2 linked regions of the Alloacidobacterium dinghuense genome follow. The main gene of each other region encodes a partner of the protein of the gene in region 2 in a complex. Links are inferred from orthologs where the notes say so. Each region holds a gene or a part of one and is shown on either strand. Other genes may lie near its edges. The genes, in order: secY and secA.

Region 1 (3,128 bases), 1.6 Mb from region 2 along the record:
AGGTTGTCGAGCGTGAGGATACGCCGTCGATTCGTGGCATGGTCAATGCTGTGCCCCATCTTGTACGGATCGTCGAGAACTAGCCGTTCAGGCGAACGCGCCTCACGGCGCATTGAATCTGGCGTAAGCCAGCAATTTAAAAGCGAGTCGGTCAGGGCAAGCCTGCCCGGCGTATAGCGAGGACATCATGAATCTTTCCAATCTCAGAGCGCCGAAGAAGGCGAACAGCAACAAGAAGCGTGTCGGCCGTGGTATGGGCTCCGGCATGGGTAAGACCTCGACCCGTGGACACAAGGGACAGGGTTCCCGCTCGGGTTCGAGCCTGATGCGCGGTTTTGAAGGCGGCCAGATGCCGCTGCACCGCCGTTTGCCGAAGCGCGGCTTCACCAACATCTTCCGCACCGAATACACGGTTCTGAACCTCGACCGCCTGGTGGAACTGGGCGAGACCGAGCTGACCATCGAGTTCTTCGCGGCCAAGGGTCTGATCAAGAAGCACGAGGGCCTGCTCAAGGTTCTGGGCAACGGCGAGCTGACCAAAGCGATCACCGTCCACGCGCACAAGTTCTCGAAGTCCGCTCAGGAAAAAATCGAGAAGGCGGGCGGCAAGGCAATTCTGGTAGCGTAAGGCGAGGGGCCTCGCGAAGAGGCTCGAGTGGGAACCTGAATCTTCATGTTTGAGAAATTCGCCAACATCTTCCGCATCCCTGACCTGCGCAAGCGAGTCCTGTTCACGATGGCGATGCTTGCCGTTTACCGCCTTGGCGCATTCATTCCCACTCCAGGAGTGAATGCCACAGCGCTCGAACATTTCTTCGACTCGCAGGCCGGTAGCTCGCTTGGTCTCGTGAACTTATTCAGCGGCGGCAATTTGCGCCGACTCACCGTTTTCGCTCTGGGGATCATGCCGTACATCACGGCATCCATTATTTTCCAGCTGCTGACGGTGGTCTATGAGCCGCTGGCGCGCCTGCAGAAAGAAGGCGAGTTGGGGCGGCGGAAGATAACGCAGTGGACGCGTTACCTGACCGTTGTGCTGGGCATTGTACAGTCGCTTGCGATTGCTCTGACTCTGTTGCATGGCTCGGGCGACTTGCAACTGGTGCTAAATCCTGGCGCCGGCTTCGTCATTATGACGGTGCTCACGCTGACCACTGGTACGGCATTCATCATGTGGCTGGGCGAGCAGATTACCGATCGCGGCGTCGGCAACGGCATGAGCTTGCTCATCTTCGCCGGTATTGTCGTAGGCCTGCCGCGGGCAATCGGAGAATTAGTTGACACCGCCAAGGCGGAGAAGTTCGGCGCTTTTACGGTTCCGGCGCTGATTCTGCTGGTTGCCGCCATGATTGCCGTCGTGGCCTTCATCGTTTTCGTCGAGCGCAGCGAACGCCGTATCCCGGTGCAGTATGCCAAGCGTATCGTCGGTCGCAGGCTGATGGGCGGTCAATCGACACACCTGCCCCTGAAGGTGAATTCCGGGGGCGTTATGCCGGTCATCTTCGCAGCGTCGGTTTTGTCGGCTCCACTGCTTTTTGCGCAGGCGAATTTCGTTCGCAACAGCGCATTCCTCACACGTGTCTTTGACGCGTTGCATGCCGGCGAGCCATGGTATGAGCTTTTATATATGGTAGCTATCGTCTTCTTCGCATATTTCTACATCTCGATCGTCTTCCGTCCCGATGACATCGCTGACAATATGCGCAAGTACGGCGGTTTTATTCCCGGGATCCGTCCGGGCAAGCGGACATCGGATTTCATCAACGATATCCTGACCCGCATTACGCTGGTGGGCGCGTTGTACCTGATCGTCATTTCGATCATCCCGCAGATTCTCATCAGCGGTATCCACCTGAACCATCTCTGGTTGATTGGGCCGCTTTTTGAACGTCTACCGCTGTGGGTGACCAACGGTCTCGGCTTTAATTTCTACTTCGGTGGAACTTCGCTGCTGATCGTTGTCGGCGTAGCCATGGACACCGTCAACCAGGTGGAATCGCAGCTCATCATGCGCCATTATGAAGGCTTCTCCCCGCGGAGCGGACGCATCCGCGGAAGGCGGGCCTGGTAAGTGTCTGTTGCGGTGATTGAGAAGCGGACGGCGGACGGGAAAACCATGCGCGTCAACCCCGGTCCCATTCTTCTACTCGGAGCACCCGGAGTCGGCAAAGGAACCCAGGCCCAGGCCATCATGGGAGCCTGGGGTATTCCACAGATTTCAACCGGCGATATCCTCCGTTCCAATGTCTCCGGCGGCACGGAACTGGGCAAAAAAGCCAAGGCCATCATGGACCGGGGTGAGTTGGTCTCCGACGATCTGGTCAATGACATGGTCGCCGACCGCCTGCTGCGGCCCGATACCGCCAACGGCTACATTCTGGATGGTTTCCCGCGCACTCTGGGACAGGCAGAGTGGCTGGATTCGTACCTGGCGGCGCCACCGGGCAGCCTTCCGGTCATTGCTGTCAGCATTAAAGTAGGGTATACTCAGTTACTGCGCCGTATTACCGGCAGGCGCACCTGTCCAGTCTGCAAGAGCAGCTATAACATCTACTTGCAGCCGCCGAAGGTCGATGAGAAATGTGATCTCGACGGCACGCCTCTGGCGCGGCGATCAGACGACACGGAAGAAGTTTTTGAAGAGCGGATGCGGACCTATGAGTCGCTGACAGCTCCGGTCGTGGAGCATTACCGTGCTCTGGGACGGTTTGAGGAAGTGGACGGAGAACAGCCGGTGGACGCAGTTGCAGCTGCAGTGATGGCTGCTGTTCTGCGTTTGAGGGGATGACCGGCCGATGGCGATCATGATTAAAACACCGCAAGAAGTTGAGAAGATGCGGCGCAGCGGAACGGTAGTTCGCGAGATTCTGGACTACGTGAGCGGCTTTGTGAAGCCGGGCGCGACGACCATGGATCTGGAGAACGTAGCCGCCGCCAAGATGGAAGAGATGGGCGCGACGCCAGCGTTCAAAGGGTATCGTGGATATCCTGCTGTGCTGTGCACGTCGGTCAATAGCGAAGTGGTGCACGGCATTCCATCTGCGAACCGTGTGTTGCGCGAGGGCGATATCGTCTCGATTGACACCGGTGTGATCATCGATGGGTTTTACGGTGATTCGGCGATCACC
Region 2 (3,818 bases):
TCGACGTTTACCGACGCGGTAAAAACATTACGGAAGAATCTGGAGGCGCTGCCCGGACAAATTCGTCTGGAAAACACAAAGCGCCTGGCAGAGCCGAGGATCGCTGCACTCAGGAATTTCCTGGATGCAGTCGAATCGGAATCTGCAGGCGCTCTGTTTTAGTTGGTGGCTGCAGAACATCATCGTCTCTCGTCATTCTGACGACCACCGGGAGGAAGAATCTCAGCGATGTTTGCCGGACTCTTCGCTGTGATAAGAATGACGGTCTGAGTACGTGCACACTCTTGCTTCGCTGAAATTAAGCTTCGTTCGCTCCGTGGCACTTCTTGTACTTCTTACCGGAGCCGCAGGGGCAGGGATCGTTGCGTCCTACCTTGTCTCCGGTCCTGCGCTGTGCCGGAGCTTCAGCACTGCCGGCCCCCGCCATACGCGCAGCCTCGAGTTCGCGCTTCTTCTTGCGCTGGAACTCGCGCTCGATCTCGTCAATCGTCGTCGAAGGCTGTCGTGTCGGAATCGGAATCGCAGGATGCTCATGCGCGGCAGGCGGAACATGATGTCCATTGCCATCGGCTGAAGCCACGGGAGGAGCAAGAGGAATCGCCGGGCGCGGCCGCGAGGGAATTTGCAGCGGCTGTCCATCGGGACCAACAATCTGCATCAGGAAGAGGAAGCGGACAGTATCTTCTTGGAAGCGCTCCATCATTCCTTCGAACATGTCGAAGGATTCCTTCTTGTAAGCCACCAGCGGATCCTGCTGACCGTAGCCGCGCAGCCCGATGCCTTCCTTCAGGTGGTCCATGTTGAGCAGGTGGTCTTTCCAAAGACCATCCAGTACGCTCAACATAATCATGCGTTCGTGGAAGCGCATGGCCTTGTCGCTGACGACCTGCTCCTTTGCCTCATAGCGATCTTTCAGCCGCTCGAAGAGCGTCTCGCCCAGTTCGTGGCGCGTCATCTCGGCGATGTTGATACCTTCGGCATCGACATCCAATCCGAACTGCCCAATCAGCTTCTCTTTGATCGCTTTGAAATCCCATTGATCGGGATGCAGCTTCTCCGGTGCGTGCTCATCGAGCATATTGCTGAGAATGTTCGCGACGTAATCCTCAATGATCAGTTCTTTCTGATCGAGCCCCTCCAGCAGCTGATGGCGCAACCCATAGACGGCCTCGCGCTGCTTGTTCATCACGTCGTCGTATTCGAGCAGGTGCTTACGGGCTTCAAAGTTCTGCGACTCGACTGCCTTCTGCGCCGCTTCAATGCGCTTCGAGATCATGCGCGATTCAATCGGCACGCCTTCTTCCATGCCGAGGCGCTGCAGCAGTGTCCCCACCCACTCCTTGGCGAAGATCCGCATCAGGTCGTCTTCAAGTGACAAGTAAAAACGAGATGCGCCCGGATCGCCCTGACGTCCAGCGCGTCCGCGAAGCTGATTATCGATACGTCGCGACTCGTGCCGCTCGGTACCGATGATATGCAGGCCACCCGCTGCGATGACCGACTCATGCTCCTCTGTCGCCTTCGTAGCGTAAGCAGCATACGTCTTGTCCCAGACATCTTGCGTGGTCTCGAACTCCTGACCCTGGTAATAGAAGCGGAACATGCCCGGCGCAGCCATCGGGTTGAGCGCTCCCTCGGCCACGCTGATCGCGCGCGCTGTGCCCTTCTTGACCAGGTCCTGCTTGGCGACGAACTCGGCATTGCCACCCAGAAGGATGTCCGTTCCACGGCCTGCCATATTAGTAGCGATGGTGACCATTCCCAGGCGGCCGGCCTGCGCCACGATCTCAGCCTCACGCTCGTGGAACTTCGCGTTCAACACAACATGCTTCACGCCCTTGCGTTGCAGAATCTGCGAAAGCAATTCGGACTTTTCAATCGACGTGGTGCCGACGAGAGCCGGCTGGCCGGCTTCATGCAGCTTGGCGATTTCATCGGCAACTGCAAAATATTTTTCCTTCGCCGTGCGGAAGACCACGTCAGGATTCTCAAGCCGAAGCAGCGGCTTGTTCGTCGGAATGACAACAATCTCAAGCTTGTAAATCTTGTCGAATTCTGCGGCTTCTGTCTCAGCTGTTCCGGTCATGCCGGCGAGCTTGTTGTAGAGGCGGAAATAATTCTGGAAGGTGATCGTCGCCAGCGTCTGGTCTTCGCGGCGAATGTTCACGCCCTCCTTGGCTTCGACGGCCTGATGCAAGCCATCCGACCAGCGGCGCCCTGGCATCAGTCGGCCAGTGAACTCGTCGACGATGATGACCTCGCCGTCCTTCACCACGTACTGCACGTCGCGCTTGTAGAGCGAATGTGCCTTGATCGCGACTTCCACGTGGTGCTTCAGGTCCCAGTTTTCTGGATCGGCAATGTTACCGATGCCGAGTAGCTTTTCAATCTTCTCCCAGCCCTCGTCAGTGACGCTGATCGTCTTATGCTTTTCATCGACCACGTAGTCGCCGGTGAGAATCTTTGCCTGGTCAACGCCCTGCTCGATCTCTTCGCCCAGCTCAAGCCCTGGGATGATGCGGTTCACGCGGGCATACTTGTCCGTGGTCTGGTCGGTTGGGCCGGAGATGATGAGCGGCGTTCGCGCTTCGTCAATCAGGATCGAGTCCACTTCGTCGACGATGCCGAAGTAGTGGCCGCGCTGTACGCAATCGGCCAGCTCGAACTTCATGTTGTCGCGCAGGTAGTCGAAGCCGAACTCGTTGTTGGTTCCGTAGGTAATATCGGCACCGTACGCCTGTCGCCGCTGATTATCATCGAGATCATGCACAATGACGCCGACAGTGAGCCCAAGGAACTCGTAAATCTTGCCCATCCACTCGGCGTCGCGCTTGGCCAGATAATCGTTGACCGTCACGACGTGCACGCCGTGCCCGGCAAGTGCATTCAGATAGCAGGGCAAAGTGGCGACGAGCGTCTTGCCTTCGCCCGTCTTCATTTCTGAGATTTTGCCCTGATGCAGCACCATGCCGCCGATGAGCTGCACGTCGAAATGGCGCATGTTCACGGCGCGGCGACCGGCCTCGCGAACCACGGCAAAAGCCTCGGGCAGAATCTCATCGAGCGCCTGCTTCTCGGCAGCTTTGCGCTCCTCCGCGTCGGTGATGCCTTCAATCGCGGCAGCAATGCGCGCCTTGAACTCCTGCGTCTTCGCGCGCAGCTCGTCGTCCGACATGCGCTGCACGTTCGGCTCCATCGCATTGATAGATCCGACGACAGGCATAAGGCGCTTCACTGCGCGTTCATTGCTGGTTCCAAAAACCTTGGTAAGAGCCGTACTGATCAAAGCAGAATTTCCTCAAGATATAGTGTAACTGGTTTGGGAAATGATCGCTTCGTTTGAGCGACATGATGTTCCCTGGCATTTTCTTTCATGCAGAATCCGTCAGACGTTTACCTCAACCTTTGGAAACAACAGCTTACCCGCGTCCCAGACTCGACATGGAAACTGGTCGATACCGAAATGCTCGTGTTGGCTGACAACCAGCTATCTGAAATTTCGGAACAAATTGGCGGACTGCGAAAACTTCACACACTCGATCTCGGGCACAATCGACTGACACAAATCCCGGACGCTCTTGGCGACCTCGATAACCTGAGGAACTTCCTCTACCTTCATGATAATAAGTTGACCGGTCTGCCTGTCTCTTTAGCGCGTTTGAAGAGGTTGCGTTATCTGAACATCAGCGAGAATGCCTTTTCAGAATTGCCGGAATGCATTCCCAATCTCGAAAGCCTGGTCGAGCTTCGCGCTGACGACAATCGGCTGACGGTAATTCCGGATTCAATCGGGCAGTTGACGCGTTTACGCGAGCTGC

Evidence for each region.
Region 1: the proteins of secA (region 2) and secY are in contact, whole or in part, in a crystal structure (PDB 3DIN), measured with the Thermotoga maritima proteins. The link is inferred for Alloacidobacterium dinghuense from one-to-one orthologs. Residues at the interface, in WP_004082002.1 of Thermotoga maritima: Glu261, Ala262, Arg263, Lys300, Ala301, Arg302, Thr303, Ile304, Ile305, Leu323, Tyr324, Asp325, Pro326, Val329, Ser330, Tyr333, Ile336, Lys340, Phe345, Val349, Glu363, Phe364, Tyr374, Ser375, Gly376, Gly377, Glu393, Ile395, Thr482, Ser483; in WP_004081795.1 of Thermotoga maritima: Glu108, Gly109, Glu110, Glu111, Ala236, Glu237, Arg238, Arg239, Ile240, Thr241, Ile242, Gln243, Tyr244, Ala245, Arg246, Arg247, Val248, Thr249, Gly250, Arg251, Arg252, Val253, Tyr254, Gly256, Ala257, Ser258, Thr259, Tyr260, Leu261, Pro262.

The regions. Positions count from the first base shown.
Region 1 is NZ_CP060394.1:4,315,955-4,319,082, reverse strand. The notes cover bases 62-2,872. They hold secY (preprotein translocase subunit SecY), read left to right. Parts: upstream 62-673; coding sequence 674-2,071; downstream 2,072-2,872. Other genes in these bases: map (type I methionyl aminopeptidase), read left to right, coding at 2,796-2,872; H7849_RS17780 (adenylate kinase), read left to right, coding at 2,072-2,788; rplO (50S ribosomal protein L15), read left to right, coding at 188-628; rpmD (50S ribosomal protein L30), read left to right, coding at 62-83. Outside these bases: more of rpmD, read left to right, coding at 1-61; more of map, read left to right, coding at 2,873-3,128. UniProt on the Escherichia coli protein: The central subunit of the protein translocation channel SecYEG. Consists of two halves formed by TMs 1-5 and 6-10.
Region 2 is NZ_CP060394.1:2,731,305-2,735,122, forward strand. The notes cover bases 99-3,599. They hold secA (preprotein translocase subunit SecA), read right to left. Parts: upstream 3,287-3,599; coding sequence 299-3,286; downstream 99-298. Other genes in these bases: H7849_RS11075 (HD domain-containing protein), read left to right, coding at 99-162; H7849_RS11085 (leucine-rich repeat domain-containing protein), read left to right, coding at 3,374-3,599. Also shown: more of H7849_RS11075, read left to right, coding at 1-98; more of H7849_RS11085, read left to right, coding at 3,600-3,818. UniProt on the Escherichia coli protein: Required for protein export, interacts with the SecYEG preprotein conducting channel.